DNA from 3 places in the Halobacillus seohaensis genome. Region 1 is predicted to be linked to each of the others. Evidence: riboswitches for the same ligand, from Rfam matches in the RefSeq annotation. Region 1 holds a riboswitch; each other region holds the start of a gene.
The links. A riboswitch is a leader RNA that binds a small molecule or an ion and turns the genes downstream of it on or off. The one in region 1 is predicted to bind S-adenosylmethionine.
Positions count from the first base shown of each region.

Region 2: another riboswitch for S-adenosylmethionine. It lies ahead of metX (homoserine O-acetyltransferase MetX); the one in region 1 lies ahead of ACFQIC_RS07505 (bifunctional homocysteine S-methyltransferase/methylenetetrahydrofolate reductase).
Region 3: another riboswitch for S-adenosylmethionine. It lies ahead of msrA (peptide-methionine (S)-S-oxide reductase MsrA); the one in region 1 lies ahead of ACFQIC_RS07505 (bifunctional homocysteine S-methyltransferase/methylenetetrahydrofolate reductase).

Region 1 covers NZ_JBHSZV010000017.1:2,850-8,568, reverse strand. The annotation lists gene ACFQIC_RS07510 (YjiH family protein) at 1-1,164, opposite strand, end outside; SAM riboswitch class I at 1,896-2,004, shown strand; gene ACFQIC_RS07505 (bifunctional homocysteine S-methyltransferase/methylenetetrahydrofolate reductase) at 2,125-3,981, shown strand; gene metH (methionine synthase) at 3,962-5,719, shown strand, end outside.
Region 2 covers NZ_JBHSZV010000044.1:104-5,822, forward strand. The annotation lists gene ACFQIC_RS15960 (homoserine dehydrogenase) at 913-1,884, opposite strand; gene metX (homoserine O-acetyltransferase MetX) at 1,874-2,947, opposite strand; SAM riboswitch class I at 3,046-3,156, opposite strand; gene ACFQIC_RS15970 (DUF2188 domain-containing protein) at 3,310-3,507, shown strand; gene ACFQIC_RS15975 (NAD(P)/FAD-dependent oxidoreductase) at 3,724-4,944, shown strand; gene ACFQIC_RS15980 (hypothetical protein) at 4,960-5,415, shown strand; gene ACFQIC_RS15985 (TetR/AcrR family transcriptional regulator) at 5,478-5,719, opposite strand, start outside.
Region 3 covers NZ_JBHSZV010000020.1:88,727-94,445, forward strand. The annotation lists gene ACFQIC_RS08830 (hypothetical protein) at 201-461, opposite strand; gene ACFQIC_RS08835 (GNAT family N-acetyltransferase) at 580-1,134, shown strand; gene sppA (signal peptide peptidase SppA) at 1,227-2,222, shown strand; gene ACFQIC_RS08845 (RDD family protein) at 2,236-2,772, shown strand; gene msrA (peptide-methionine (S)-S-oxide reductase MsrA) at 2,896-3,369, opposite strand; SAM riboswitch class I at 3,490-3,614, opposite strand; gene ACFQIC_RS08855 (AIM24 family protein) at 3,713-4,402, opposite strand; gene ACFQIC_RS08860 (chromate transporter) at 4,470-5,003, opposite strand; gene ACFQIC_RS08865 (chromate transporter) at 5,000-5,572, opposite strand; gene ACFQIC_RS08870 (gamma-glutamyltransferase family protein) at 5,610-5,719, opposite strand, start outside.

The DNA.
Region 1 (5,719 bases):
TGGTAGGAACATATCCGCAAACCCAACGATCATGGCAGGAGCTGCCTCCGCTGCTTCAGGAATTTGCAACAAATTCAATAACGGAATAATAGGATACGAAATAAATGTGAAAATTGGTGTGAATTCAGCGATGATCAAGGCAATAGTTCCTAATGCCATTACAAGCGGAATGAGTCCAAGCCAAATATCTGCAACGTTAAAAATTCCACGGGTAATGACATCCTTTGCACTTTTCACTTGATCTGCTTTTCTAACCGCTTGATCAACGCCCCAACGGAAAGTGGATATACCAACAGGAACTTCTTCATCAATTTGCTTTCCAATTGGCTCATAATACGTATTCTTTTTTAAAGAAAGTGGTGGAATTCTCGGACATACTACAGCAGCAACGACACCACATACGACTACTGTAAAATAAAACTGCACAAACATGTGGTCAATACCTATGAATCTGGCAATTACCAGGCTGAAGGCAATGGAAGCAATGGAAAAGTTCGTTGCCACTACAGCCGCTTCTCGTTTTGAGTAATAGCCGCCTTCATATTGTTGTGTTGTTAACAAAACACCAACTGTTCCACTACCCATCCAAGAAGCCATTGCATCTACAGAAGAACGACCAGGCAACTTGAATAATGGATGCATAATCTTACGAACGACCGTACCGATGAAATCCATTAAACCAAACTCAAGCAATAACGGCATAAATAAGCTAGCAAATAGAAACCAAACCATTAAGACAGGAATTAGATCAAATAGTACCACCTGGCCTGTCAATTCAGACGAAATAATTTCTGGTCCTGCTCCTATAAGGGTGAGTGTAGCAAAGACCGCACCTATCAATCTAAGAATAAACCAGATTAACCCGATATCAAACAAGCTTGATAAAAATTTATGATTGCGAATTGCAGGGTTATTAACTGACTTTATAGCAACAGTTCCGATAGTCGAAATCCATAGTACAATTGTCATAAATAACGGAATATAATTGGAAATCGCCGCCTGTAGACCATCAGCTAGCACGCCTAATCCAATCGTTACTGTTCCATCCACGGAAATTGGTACAAGGAAAAGCAGTACCCCTATTAACGATGGCAGTAGAAACTTCATTAACTGTTTTGATGTATACTCTCCTGCTACTTGTTGTTCTTGTTTCTCTAGTTCCATAATGTCTCCCCCTGATGAATTTTAATTATATATATATTAGTCCATGCTGCTTAAATCAAGTTTCTGACTTTTAATAATACATTTCAATGAATAAAAATTCAATAGAGTTTTATATATTTCATGAAATAGTTAATAGATTTTCTAACAACCTTTCTATATCATAGCAAAAATCCGCTTACATATCTTAAAATTGGGAAAATTCTATATATAATAGCTGGAAAAGGATCAAAAATAGGCTTTATTTCTTAACAGATATCCCATACTTTAATAAGGATGTTAGTACGGAACGATTACGATAGCGATAGATACACGTTATTACATAATACTAGTCGATTGTTGATAAACTTTCGCCTTAAACTAAGGTAAATATTAATATTAGCTTATAACATACGCCTATTGAAAAGCCTGATACATACACAGTGAATATCGCCATTACAAATCCACCCTTACCATCTCTTTGAGCAACCTTAGATAAGTTAATTGAAAAACGGGTATGATGACCTATTCAGATGAAGCGTCTATTAAGGATGGGTGTCAACGAGCCTATGTGATAATATTTTCAGGCCATAAACGGCAGCTAGAACAGGAGATTTAACACAGCCATGATTAAAGTTACATAATTTAGAATATTCCATTGATTACTTGTGTAATTTAGTGTAGTGTAAGTCGCAACATCAATTAGAGTTTTTTTCTATACGTTAATACACACCTCAAAAAACTGCATATTATTTTTCTTATCAAGAGAGGTCTAGGGACTGGCCCGTTGAAACCTCAGCAACCATTGGTTTAACCAAAATGGTGCTAACTCCAGCAAGTTTTTATTAACTTGAATGATAAGAAGAAGAATTTAGTAAAAATAAAGTCTTCTTCTTAGAAGGCTTTTTTTTGTTTTTATTGAGATTGTTGAGAGTGAATTGGTTAGAAAATTCAGAGCTATAAAATGAAGACAGGAGGAAAATCATGAACTTAAAAGAAGCCCTACAAGAAAAGACATTAGTAGGAGACGGAGCTATGGGAACATTGCTCTATTCTTATGGAATCGATCAATGTTTTGAAGAGTTGAACTTATCCCATGCCAAAGAAATTCTAAATGTTCATAAAGCTTACGTAAACTCTGGGGCTGATGTCATTCAAACAAATACGTACGGAGCCAATTATATAAAATTAGAGCGTTATGGATTAGAAGAAAAAGTAAAAGAAATGAATTCAGCTGCAGTCAAACTTGCTAAACAAGCTGCTGAGGGCAAAAGCTTTGTAGTGGGAACAGTTGGTGGCATACGAGGAATCAAGAAAAACGCAATATCTCTTGATGAAATCAAACGAAGCTTCCGCGAACAACTTTACTGTTTACTATTTGAAGAAGTGGACGGCATTTTATTGGAAACTTTTTACGACTTAGAAGAACTCACAACCGTCCTGCAAATTGCTAAACAAGAAACAAATCTTCCCTTGATCGCCCAAGTGTCAATACACGAACCAGGTGTACTTCAGGATGGCACAACGCTCACTGAAGCTTTAACTCTTTTAGAAGATAAGGGGGCCGATGTAGTAGGTGTCAATTGTCGACTAGGTCCCCATCACATGATCGAGTCGCTGGAAGATATACCACTCCCTGAGAAAGCTGTGTTATCCGCTTATCCGAATGCTAGTTTACCAACTTACCAGGATGGCAGACTTGTCTATAAAACTGACCCGGATTATTTTAAAACCAGCGCCCGTGCCCTCCATGAACAAGGAGCTCGATTAATCGGTGGCTGTTGCGGCACAACTCCCGAACATATTGAAGCAATTGCTGAAGGAGTTAAGGGGAAGAAACCCATTGAACACAAAAATCTCCCCTTTCCGAAAACATCTCCACAAACAAAACTAGAAGATAAAAATAACAGGCCACACCTTCATGACATCGCAGCAAGCAGACCATCAATCATCGTTGAACTTGACCCACCGAAACGTCTTAATACACAACGATACTTAGAAGGAGCTCAAGCACTTAATAATGCAGGAGTTGACTCAATTACACTCGCAGATAACTCGCTTGCTACTCCAAGAATCAGTAATACAGCGATGGCCTCCATTATTAAACAAAAATTTGATGTGAACCCCTTAGTCCATATTGCCTGTCGTGATCGAAACTTAATTGGGCTACAATCACATCTAATGGGCTTGCATACACTCGGGATTACGGAATTATTGGCAATCACAGGTGACCCGACTAAAATCGGTGATTTCCCTGGGGCCACATCTGTCTATGATTTAACTTCATTAGACTTGATCCACTATATAAAACAAATGAATAAGGGCGTTTCATATTCCGGTAAATCACTCGGCATGAATACCAACTTCTCCGTTGCAGGAGCCTTTAATCCAAATGTCCGTAACCTAAATCGTGCCGTAGGTCGACTTGAAAAAAAGATCACATATGGAGCGGACTATTTTATTAGTCAACCTGTATATAGCGAGGAAAAGCTGAAGGAAATATACGAAGCAACTAAGCATATTTCTGCCCCGATTTATATCGGTATCATGCCGCTAATCAGCGCACGTAACGCAGAGTTTTTACACAATGAAGTACCTGGAATGACGCTATCTACAGAAATTAGACAGCGAATGGAGCTTTTTAATAATGACCCTGACCGTGCTCAAGCTGAAGGCATTTCTATTGCTAAATCTTTAATTGATGTTGCAGTCGATTTATTTAACGGCATCTACTTAATCACACCATTCTTACGCTATGAAATAACCGAAGAACTAACTTACTATGTTAAACAGAAGCAAAACAGGGAAAGGACGGTTGCAAATGGTAGCCACATTATTTGAACAACACCTCTCAAAAAGAATTCTCGTATTGGATGGCGCGATGGGGACAATGCTGCAAAATGCAAACCTTGAACCAGAAGACTTTGGCGGGGAAGCTTATGACGGGTGTAATGAATACCTCAACTTTACTTCGCCCGGCGTTGTAGAAACCATTCACACTGAATACCTTGAAGCAGGTGCTGATATTATCACAACCAATACATTTGGAGCTACAGATTTGGTCCTCGATGACTACGATCTTGGCCACTTAGCTGAAGATATTAATACGAAGGCTTCCCAAATTGCAAAAAAAGCAGCTGAACGCTTTTCAAAAAATGAGCACCCTCGTTTCGTGGCAGGAGCTATGGGGCCTACAACGAAAACTTTATCGGTTACAGGTGGAACAACGTTCGAGCACTTAACCAATTCTTATGAAGAACAAGCAAGAGGATTGATCAAAGGTGGAGCGGATCTTCTTTTACTAGAAACTTCCCAAGATATGCTTAATGTGAAAGCAGCTTACCTAGGCATTACTCGTGCCTTCAACTCTCTTGACGAAACGCTCCCTTTAATGATTTCAGGAACGATCGAGCCGATGGGAACCACTCTTGCAGGACAAAACATTGAAGCTTTTTACTTATCACTCGAACACATGAAACCAGCTGTTGTCGGATTAAACTGTGCAACTGGACCGGAATTCATGCGTGATCACCTGCGTTCATTGTCTGACCTTGCAACAACCTCTGTTAGTTGTTATCCAAATGCTGGACTTCCGGATGAAGATGGAAACTATCACGAGACACCTCAATCATTAGCTGAAAAAACTGTCGGTTTCGCTGAGAAAGGATGGCTGAATGTTGTAGGTGGGTGCTGTGGAACAACACCTGATCATATAAGAGTGCTCGTAGAAGCTGTCCAAGATCTTTCACCAAGAAAAGTCCCTACTTCTCATCCTCATGCGGTCTCAGGAATCGAGCCGTTTATCTACGAGGATAAAAATGATCGTCCTATTTTAGTTGGTGAACGAACGAATGTCATAGGGTCTCGTAAATTCAAACGACTGATCGCCGAAGAAAAAATGGAAGAAGCATCGGAAATTGCCCGCGCCCAAGTAAAAAAAGGTGCCCAAGTGATTGATATATGTCTTGCTGATCCAGATCGTGATGAAGTAGAAGATATGGAAGCTTTTATGAAGCAAGTTATTAATAAAGTAAAAGTACCGCTTATCATTGATTCCACAGATGTTGACGTAATCCAAAAGGCACTAACCTACTCTCAAGGAAAAGTGATTATCAATTCAATTAATCTTGAGGACGGAGAGGATCGCTTTAAGGAAATTCTCCCTCTAGTTAAGCAATTCGGTGCAGCTGTTGTTGTAGGAACCATTGACGAAGAAGGGATGGCTGTTACAGCGGAGAGAAAATTAGAAATCGCTATACGGTCCCGCAATATTTTAGTCGATGAATATGGACTAAGTGAATCAGATATCATTTTTGACCCCCTCGTCTTCCCTGTCGGAACAGGTGACGAACAATATATTGGAGCTGCTAATGCAACAGTTGATGGAATTCGCTTAATTAAGGAAAAGCTGCCAGAGTGCCAAACGATATTAGGTGTCAGTAACGTTTCCTTTGGTCTTCCACCCGTTGGAAGAGAAGTGTTAAATGCCGTCTATCTTTATCACTGTACAAAAGCAGGACTCGACTATGCGATTGTTAATACAGAAAAACTAGAACGCTTTGCTTCTATTGCAGAAGAT
Region 2 (5,719 bases), on a different contig from region 1:
GAAGGACTATCTTCCAATATCCGTGTTCTATTGCAATGAACCTCTCTTTATCAAGGATTTTAATAGGACCGCCCGCTATCAAGATTTGCATGCAAACTTAGGAATGGCTGCCTTTTCTTGAAGTGGTATCGAGACACTTATATGGTAAAGGGGCGGAGCGAACCGTTTCCCGCAGCCCCAAAATTCACACAAACATATCGAATTCAAGTCTTCAACAATACGGTTTCGTTAGTTTAATTGTAATCGTCCACGATTCTTTTATTGAATAATCCGAAGCTTTAAGCGATATGCAAGAATGCACCTTCCAGCACAATTCTCACTCGTAAGGAATGCTTTTCACTTGAAGCACCATATCTAACGCCATCCTTTGTAACGGAAACCACCGTATAAATCAGGACAATGATTAACAAATGTTTTGTTATTAGAGGCTGCAATTCACTATAAAATGGGGATGATAATTTCCAGTAAAGTGTGTCAGATATTTTAGCAGAAACTGTTTCATTTTAAATGACGGTCACACATGTTTTGTAGTCATTTATATACCCGTTTAATAACGGATACATTGAAGATGTAAATAACACAATTAAAGTTCATTGTATGAAATTAAGGACTTTGAACAATAAAAAAAGAAAATATGCGAGGTTCCCTCCGGAAAAACAGGCGTTCGTCCACTTAAAGCAAGTTGTTTCCGTAGCCGCCCTCATCGATTTTGGCAACGGATCCAAGTTATCTCGAAAATGAGTCTTACAGATTACGGCCCGTTTCTTTAAGACTCAGTTTTTGAATGGCTTTAAGAATATCGGTTGCTCTCACAGTCATCACCCACTTATGTTTGATAACCTTACCATAGAACGATTGTTCGATTTTATCACATATCAACAATCAACTTTAACAGAGCCATTTCTTTAGAAGTTAACTTAGTTGTTTGACTGGCGATGCTTGGAAAATACGTACAAAGTCTTCCACCATTGCGCTAGCAGTTGACAATTTACCTGCTCCAGGTCCTCGTAACGTTACAGAACCCACTAAGTCGCCAGTGACATCAATAGCATTATCAACCCCGTCAATCGCATATAAACCATGGCTGGATGGGAGTGAAATGGGCTGGACATTTGCTTGAATGCTATCATTCACTAATTCGAGAGTGGCCACGTGACGAAATTTTTCTCCTTGCTGCTTTGCTTTAGTAATATCCTTTTCTGATATATGGGAGATACCTTGAAGTGGGACTTCTGACCAAAGCGGTTGTCTATTATAAAGTAACTGACTTACTATCATTAACTTATAAAAGGCATCGTACCCTTCAATATCATTGGTCGGGTCTGCCTCTGCATATCCCTTGTCCTGTGCTTCCTGTAGTGCTTCGGAAAATGGTTTTCCATCCTCTTGCATCGCCGTTAGAATATAATTGCTAGTTCCATTGAGAATGGCTTCAACTTTTGTGATTTGATTGACTTGAAGTAGGTTCATTAACGTTCCAATAACTGGTGTTCCGGATGCTGTGGTTGCTTCATAGCCGATACTTGTATACTTTCCGGCTTTTTCAAGAAGTTCTTGACCATATGTAGCAAACATAACTTTGTTGGCAGTGACCACGTGTATGTTTTTGTCTAATGCTTCCTTCAGGTAAGAATGACTAGGTTCCTCACCGTTAATTGCTTCAAAAATAACGTCCGGGTTTTGGTTGATTATATCTTCAAAATTGTCTGTGATAAAGACATAATCGGAAATGGCGCGTTCTTTAAGCTTGTTTTGAACTAATAGACCACATATCTCTACATCTTCACCTATTAAGTCTGTTAATTGTTTCTGCTTATTTTGAAGGATTTCGTAAACTCCTTGACCGACTGTTCCAAATCCTAATAATGCTACTCTAATTGTCATGATTGTTCACTACTCCTTGGTTGATTTTTTCTTGAATCCATAGACCCCATTGATCGAATTCAACTAGAAAGCCATCGTGACCGTAATCTGTCTGGACATGATGGTGTTGACTATTAGGTACGTCAGCACTGAAGTCTTCTATTAACTCTTTGGGATATAATAAATCGTGTTGGAAGCTAATTGTGTAAAGTTGTGCCTGAAATTGCTTAGCTACATTTTGTAATGTCCCTCTACCACGACTGATATCGTGATTGTTCATAGATTCTAATAAATACAGATAGCTGTTGGCGTCAAATCGCTCTTTAATTTTTTCCCCTTGATAATCCATATAAGATTGAATGTCATAATGGGACTCATTGTGACTTCTATCAAATCTTTTTTGAAAAATCTTTCCGCTTCGATACGTAACCATACCTGTCATTCTCGCAAGTTCAAACCCTTGAAGTTGTTCATTTTTATCATAATTTCCCTTATTGAAAGCTGGATCATCTTGAATAGCTCGTGCTCCTATATGATTAAAAGCAATTCCATAGTCGCTCAAGTAGGGAGTTGCAGCTAAAACAAACAATTGCTTCATAAAATTTGGGTAGAGAAGTCCCCACTCAAAGGTTTGCATCCCGCCTAGTGACCCACCCGCAATGGCATGTACCTCATAAATTTCAAGTTTTTGTAATGCTTTATACTGAGCGTGAACCATGTCACGGATCGTAATCTTTGGAAAATCCAATCGATAAGTATCCTGTGTTAAATGATTAAAACTTGCTGGACCTGTAGAACCATGACATCCTCCCAGTACGTTGAAGGTAATCACTTGGAAGTGGGTGGTGTCAATTGGACAATTGTCCCCAACAAGGCCATACCACCACCCAGGGCTTTCAGAAGAACCAATAGTATATTGGTTTCCAGTTAGAGCATGGCAAATGAGAACGACAGGGGCATCTTTAGGACCAAACCGTTCATAAGCTAACTCAACATCAGGAAGTGTCCCTCCAGATTCTAAGGCAAAGCTTCCAATCGAAATTTTAGTTTTAGTATTTTGATCTATAATGTTTTTAGTTGACATGTACGGTCCCCCCTCCTATTTCTCATTTAAATTCCTAATGTAGAAAATATGAAAAGCCCTCTTCTTTAATAAGAAGAGGGCGGTTGGTTAGGTTCCTCCTCTTATCAGTCAGATCATAAAGATCTGTAGGAATTAGCACCTTTTCAAGCCGTTGCTTGAAGGTTGCCGGGCGTCACAGGGCCTAGTCCCTCTGCCACTCTAGATAAGAGTTATTCAGTTGGCGTGTCATTTAAGGTATGTTACGAATTATAGAATGACACGAATATAATGTCAAACTATTTGTAAAATAATGTCCACGTTTGAATTTGAAAAACAGTGGGAAAATACACATCAAGACTACAAAGTAGAAGGAGAGATAAATCATGAAGGAATATAGCGTTGCACCAAATAAAGATGTTACAGGTTGGATAGTTAAAATAGAAGATGTTGCTCCAACTGATGAATATGATGCAAGAGATAAAGCTGTAGAAAAGGCAAAAGAAATGGCGGAGCAAAACAAGCCAAGTCGTGTGCAAATTCTTGACCAAAATCACGAAGTAGAAGAGGAGATGAAATTTTAAGATGAGAGATGGTTAATTTTCTAGAAAAACTCCCGGATCGGGAGTTTTTTTATGGAATAAAACTTGCTGAAACGTTACGCTATACATAGAATTAAAAAGTGATAATCCTCTATGGTTAATTCGTTTGATGCAGGCAAATACCCCTCCTCTTTATTTTCACTTCAATTCTAGCAGGGATCTCCCTACCTATAAATAAATAAAGGTGTGGTAAATGATATGAAACAACAAGTGGATGTCATTATTGTTGGTGCAAGAGTTGCTGGGGCAAGCTTAGCCATTTTATTAGGTGAAATGGGCAAAAAAGTATTAATGTTAGATAAGTCATCATTTCCAAGTGATACACTTTCTACACACCACCTCTCGCACCTCCATTATTTGAAACAGTTAGATGTATTAGATGAAGTTGAAGCTACAGGCTTAAGGAAGATTAAAAGAATGCGTACATATATAGCTGATAGTTTCATCGAAGGGCCCCGTGAGTCTTATACCTTGGCCCCGAGACGCGACCATTTAGACCATGTGTTAATTAATAAGGCTATAAGTTATGAAAATGTGGAGCTTTTAGAAGGATATCAAGTGATTAGCTTGCTTAAAAAAGGGATGCAAGGTGAAGTGTGTGGACTGGAAGCAGTTGATAAAAGAGGGGGTAAGCATACCATCAAGGCTCCTATTACTGTAGGAGCAGATGGTAAAAACTCTTCGGTTGCTAAGTGGGTAGGAGCTAAGAAATATGGGGAATATTCTACTGTGAGGCCAGTCTTTTACGGGTATTATTTTAATGTTAAGCCACTTATGGAACCTACCACTGAAATTTTCTTGAATGAGGGGCGGATTGGTTTTTTATTTCCGATGGAACCAGGGATCGATTGTTTAGGGCTAGAAGTTCGTCCGGAGGAATTTAATAAATTTGCGAAAGAACCACAATCGTTTGAGGAAACTTACCGTCAATTTTATGGAATGAGTGATCGTTTAGAAGAAGCAACCTTGCAAGGGAGGATTATCGGTACACCGGGTGTTCCTAACTTCTTTCGAGAGGCTGCAGGAAAAGGTTGGGCATTGATAGGAGATGCGGGCCATAGCAAAGACCCTAGTACAGGGTTAGGAATCAATGACGCATTGATGCAATCTTCTCTACTTGCAAAGTCCATTAAAGCTTGGGATCAAGGTGAATCATGGGAAGGGGTTATGAAGGAATTTCAGAAGCGACGCGATGAGAACCTTGGACCTGGTTACCGATTAACGTTAGACTATATTCAAACAAGAAAACCTTGGTCTGCGAACGAATCAGCTCTATTTCAAGCAATGGCTGCCAATCCTATGGTTTGGAATAGAGTAGTGCAGCACTTACCTGATGTACTTAAACAACATTCCGAAGAAACACCTGAGCTATATGGTTCAGTGGAATATGAAGCCAAAAACTTTGGATTTCATTACTAATGAAGGAGGGAAAGCATGACATGGACAAAGGAAGTAGCTTTTGCTAAATTGCAGGACATTTACACAGACAAAGTGATGCAAGATGAAAAAAGAAGGGTTTTCCAACAAGTATATCGACATTTATATGAACACCTTGATGATTTAGCTGTTAAATCCGGCTTAAAAGAGGAAGCTCAAAAACAACTTAAATTTTTTAAAGAATATACATTTATGCCTGGAGATAATTTATTTCAGTCGATGCGTTATGTTTTTCTTATGGCACGAGGTGAGAAAGAGAAAGATCCAAGGGAAACCGAAAGCCATTTAAACCGTATTTACCGTTCGCTTTTTCAACCAGCAGGACTTAAAAATCCCTATATACCAGATTCCTTCTGGTCAACACCTTTAGGAGTGGCATGCTTGGTGGCACAGGAAGGAGTCGAGTCAGTGTATCCGATTTTAGATGAGATCATGGAGGAAGAGCAAAACTAAAAATTGTTATTTTACGTAAAGGCCCTCATTCAATAACTAAGAGGGCCTTTTCTTACGCTTAATTATAACTGGAAAAAGGTGCGGATTTGTCCCGCAACTCCTTTGAAAATATCTAATCCTTCAAGGTTAGTTAGCATCCCTTTGATGACAGCTGGACGTGGGTCTTGACGTTCAATTTCTTCAAGGAGTACAGAAATGGTAACATCAATTTCTGACTCAGTATTTTGGGTTTGCTTCCCCTTAAGTGATTGGACGATCTCATTCAGTTGGTTGTCGTAGTAATTTTCTGGAATAATCTCACTCA
Region 3 (5,719 bases), on a different contig from region 1:
AAATCAATATTTTTTGTTCAACATAGTTAAAATGTAATATCTATACTATCATTTATTTCATTCATTAATTCAGGATGTTGCTCAGTGGATTGATAACTGATCCTTCCTCCATCTGTTGAACTACCTGGCATTAAAAAAGTCCCATCTTCTAGTATAGCAAAAGAATAATCAGGATTAGTACCCGATGTAAAGTTATCATCTTAAGAGAAACTATATACATACGTATTTTGTGACTCCAGTTTTTCCAATAACTTTCCCTGACCTTTTCTTTCAATTTCCATTCCATCGATTTTATCTAATATTTCCTTATTATCTTCGGCATTTCGCCGTAATGCCCTTAAACTATCTGAGGACTTATTATTCTCCACTTTTTGAATAGAGAGCACATGAGAAACCCTTCCATCTGATACATCAACTTCTTTCATCTCTTGCCCACAAGCTGTTAGAATCGTCAAAGCCATAACACAAAGTATATAATAATATTCAATAGTTATCCTTCTTCCTCATTTTAAATTTATAGATTCATTACATAGTTTTTATTGGTTTCCGTCAAGCATTATAAGAAAGGTGGAATAAACAATGATTAAATTACAAGCTTTTACTGAACATGATTTTGCTCAATTAATTAGCTGGGTCAGTTCCCCAGAGTTTTTGTTAAAGTGGGCTGGTCCTAACTTTACTTATCCTCTTACACATGAGCAACTGTATGAGTATATTAAAGGGGCAAACCAAAATAATTCCAATATGCTGGTCTATAAGGTGATCGAGCATAGTACTAATACAACTATTGGACATATTGCTTTAAAAAATATCGACCTTGAAAATAACTCCGCAAGAGTCGGGAAAGTATTAGTCGGGGATCATGCACGGGGACAAGGTTTTGGTTTACTTATGATGGAAGAAATTTTAAAAGTAGCTTTTCAGGATATGAAATTGCATAAGGTAACTTTAGGTGTGTTTGATTTTAATGAACCTGCTGTAAAAACGTACAAAAAAGTTGGATTCCAAGTGGACGGATTGCTTAGGGACCATCGTAAATTTGATAAAGAATATTGGAACTTAATTGAAATGAGCATCCTATGTTCTGAATGGCATGATCACCTAAAATTGAAAAAAGATTCATCTAAAAGTTAAACCTGTGTGAAATCCATTTCTTCATCTATATAATATTAACTGTTTTTTTGCTACGATTGATACTTAAAGACTATTTGAAAGGACAGATGCAAATGACGAAGCGACTTGTAGCGATTGGAATTGCCGGTGGGTTATTACTAATCGGTATTCTCATACAAAGTATTGGGTTTCTAACATCAAATACTTTCAGTGAAACCTCTCAAGGAATGTTCTCAAATAAAGTTGAAGGTCCAAGAGAAGAAATCATAGAAAGTGGATCGTCCTCAAAACGTATTGCACGTCTATCCGTTGAGGGAACAATCATGAGCGGACAAGGCTCAAATATTTTTAGCGGTGAAGGATATAATCATGAGGACCTTCTTGAGCAATTAGAAGTTATTAAAGAAGATCCTACCATCAAAGGTGTTCTTTTATACGTTAATTCTCCAGGTGGAGGAGTGTTTGAAAGTGCAGAAATCCATGATAAATTAAAAGAAATTAAAGAAGAGAATAAGCAACTATATGTCTCTATGGGAGGAATGGCCGCTTCAGGAGGATATTACATATCAACTCCAGCTGACCAAATCTTTGCATCTAAAGAAACATTTACAGGCTCTCTTGGGGTCATCATGGAAAGTGTGAATTATGAAGAACTAGCTGAAGAATACGGCGTGAAGTTCAATACTATAAAAAGCGGCGAGTTTAAAGACATTATGAGCCCTAACAAAGAAATGACTGAAGAAGACCGAGAGATTTTGCAAACACTTGTTGACGAATCTTATCAAGGTTTTGTTGATGTGATTAGCGAAGGCCGAGATATGACAGAAGACAAAGTTAAAGATATTGCCGACGGTCGTATTTATTCAGGACAACAAGCCGTTGAAAATGGGCTAGTTGACACCATTGGTTTTGAGGAAGATGCCTTAAATGCACTGAAAAAAGAAATAGGTAACAATCCCGAAATCATTGAGTATAGTCCGAGTGGTGAAAGACTATTCGGTATCCCAATTGACGTAACATCTTTCCTACCTAACAGTGAAATTAAATGGGTTAATAAAATGATTGAAAAACGCCAAGGTCCTAGAATGATGTATATGTATTCAGAGTAAAGGAGGAGATTAGATGGATACAGTAGAATCAACACAAACGCCGAACCATTTAAACAAGGCTGTGACAGCGAACTTAAATGAAATTCACCGTATCGTATATGCGGGTTTCATTCCTCGGTTCTTTGCTTATATCATTGATCTTCTCGTCATTTGGAGCCTGAATTCTATCATCACAAGACCATTACTCCAATTAACGAACTTATCGGATGCTAAGCTTTGGATCGACCTGTTAAGTGCAGCTAATATAACTCAATCCCTTGTATTCTTTCTCTACTTCATCTTAATGACCTTCTTTTTTAGAGCCACACTAGGAAAAATGAGTTTAGGTTTATCTGTTGAATCGCTAAAAGGTGATAGCCTCTCTACAAGTCAAATTATCTTTAGAGAACTTATCGGAAGGTACATCAGTATGGCTGTTTTGGGTTTGCCATATCTCGTTGTTATTTTCACAAGAAAACATCAAGGTATTCATGATTTATTTGCCGATACCTCTGTAATCAAAGATAAAATGAAACGGTTAAATCGAGAAGTTAACTCGGCCTTGGATTAAAAATTTAGAAATCCAGCACCTTGACTAGAAGAGGTGCTGGATTTTTCATTTTCCATACATTCACTATTCCTATAAACTCAAAAAAATCTCTCCTCGTTAAAGGAAAGATTTAATTTAATTCAATTAACCGATCCCACAAGCAAAGGATCCATTCTTTTGTGAATATTTTTGATGATACTCTTCTGCTTCATAAAAAGTACTGGCAGGTGTAACTTCTGTAACAATTGGACGCTTAAATATCCCTTTATTTGTCCACTGATTAATTTTTTCGTTGCTGATAGCTTTTTCTGTTTCTTCCTGATAAAAAATTGCAGAGCGATACTGATGACCTTCATCAATCCCTTGTTTGTTTCTTGAAGTTGGATCATGAGCTTCAAAGAAGATATTCACAAGTCCACCATACGTTATAATATTAGGGTCATACTCTATACGTATAGCTTCTGCATGTCCAGTGGCTCCAGTTTTCACCTGTTCATAAGTAGGGTTTGGCAAGTGTCCCCCGATATATCCAACTCTTGTATGATTAATTCCTTCGAATCTTTCAAAAAAAGCTTCGACTCCCCAAAAACATCCTGCTCCAAAAATTGCTGTTGCCATTGTCATCTTCCCTTTCTTGTTAACGCAACTTCTTCCTAAGAGAGTTTGACGGTTTTTATAAACCAAAGACCCCTTTTCTTATCCAGTATAAGAAAAGGGGTCGTAATATTCCGTACGATCCTCTCATCTCTTAGAATGTTTAACCATTCTACAGGAATTGGCACCGTTCTTTTTCAATCAATAAAGATTGAATCGATGGTTGCCGGGCATCAAAGGGCCAGTCCCTCCGCCTCTCTGGATAAGAAGTTTCCGTTATTAATTTTTAAGTTATTATATATAGTACAACGTTTTGAACTCGAAGTAAAGATGAATGTTTCATTTTTTTAAAAAATATTTATAATGTTCACTTACCTGATGTGTACACTTCTTCAAATGGTTGGACAATAACAAATCCTTCACCTTTGAATTCCATTTGAATCGACTCTCCGCTACCACGGCCAATAAACGTTTTAAAACTAATATCTGTGCGGAATTCCGGCTGTAAATGGCCAGACCAAGCTACGGTAGCGTTAGGATCAGTTATAATTGAATCCCCTGGACGAACAAGTAACGTAAGGGGCTCATAGTGGGAAGTGATAGCTACCTTTCCACTGCCTTCCAACGTCACGTTAAACAATCCCCCCGACATCATCCCCGCAACTTTCTTCATTAATTTAATGTCCCAGTTTATCCCTGGCTCGAAAGCTAATAAATCATTTCCATTCACTGTGAGCGATTCATTGTCTAAATCAAAGATGGTAATTTTTTTGCCTTGATCCGCTAAGTATAATCGACCGGTTCCTGAGGCTTTCATAAGAGAACTGCCTTCACCAGAAAACGCCTTTTTGAACATTCGTCCAACACCGTGCTCTAGTACCCCTTCGCGTTCAAACTTTATTCCACCATTATAAGATATCATCGAGCCTGCTTTGGCCCATACTTGATCCATTAGATTAACTTCTAATATACGCGGTGTTTCTAATTCAAAATAGTCATTTTCTGTTGCATCTTGTTTCGTCTGTCTTATGAATTCATCAATAGAATAATTGCTCACAAAAAGTCCCCTTTCGATTCTTGTATTTATTTATATACGAAAGGGATGAGCAAAATGTTTCAATCAACTATCTTCCAAGAAAAACAGCCCCATATAGTAGGGAGCCCGCAATTACGAATGCAGGATGTACCTTCACTTTTTCCAAAAGAATGAAGCTAGCCACAATTAGAAAAATAGTTTGAAGCATACCCGCTGACACATAGGATGATTGAAAAAATTGATATGCCATTACACCTAACAAAATAGCGATAGACGGACGGATCAACGCTGTCATCGTTTTCACACGTGGTGATCCTTTAAACTTATTTAACAAACTAAGTAAGGCGATCATAAGAATAAGAGAAGGGGCGACTGTCGCAAATACTCCAATAAAAGCACCAAGTAATCCAGCTTGTTCATAACCAATAAAACCGGCCATCTTTGTAGCAATAGGACCCGGCAAGGCATTAGCCATCGCTAACATTTCACTAAATTCATTCACAGATAACCATTCAAATCGGCCAACCACCTCATTTTCTACAAGCGGAATCGAAGCAGGCCCCCCACCATAACCAACAATTCCCGGGATGAAAAATGCTACGAATATTTTCCAGTAAATCATAGGGAAGACTCCTTACTTTTAGGTTGTGTACCAGACTTCTTCATCGGCCTTAGTAAGGCAAACAGTAATAGGGCAAAAATGACAATTCCGGGGTGTATACCCACCCACTCAATTAATAGTAGTGAGGCTAAACCTAAAATGATGGTCATCCATATCCCGAGATTTGCTTTAGACTTTTTCAGAAAATCATACGTTAAGGTAGCTAACATCACTCCTACTACAGGAACAACAGCTTGAGTCATTCCATTAACCCAAGCCTGATTACGGAAGCTATTTAAGAATGTTAATAGCAGAATTAAAATCGTGATAGATGGTATAATCGTAGCTAGAATTGCATTAATCATTCCTACAATACCTGAAACCCTATAACCAATATAACCTGCCATTTTTGTAGCAATAGGACCTGGTAGCGAATTCCCTAGGGCAAGGACATCAGCAAAATCATCATCCGACATCCATTTATATTTTTCAACGACTTCTTTATGAACTAGAGGTATAGAGGAGGGGCCTCCTCCATACCCAAATATCCCTACTCTAAAAAAGGCAAGGAAGAGATTCCATTGTTGCATATCTTTCACCTCTCTCGTGGCGTTCGTCAATCATTAATTAATACGCTGAAATCGTTCCATCTGTTCGAGATTCTGTTCCTCCATATAAAGAACCTGTATTCTCATCTCTCCATATTATTTGTCCTCGTCCAAAAGATCCAGTTTCCA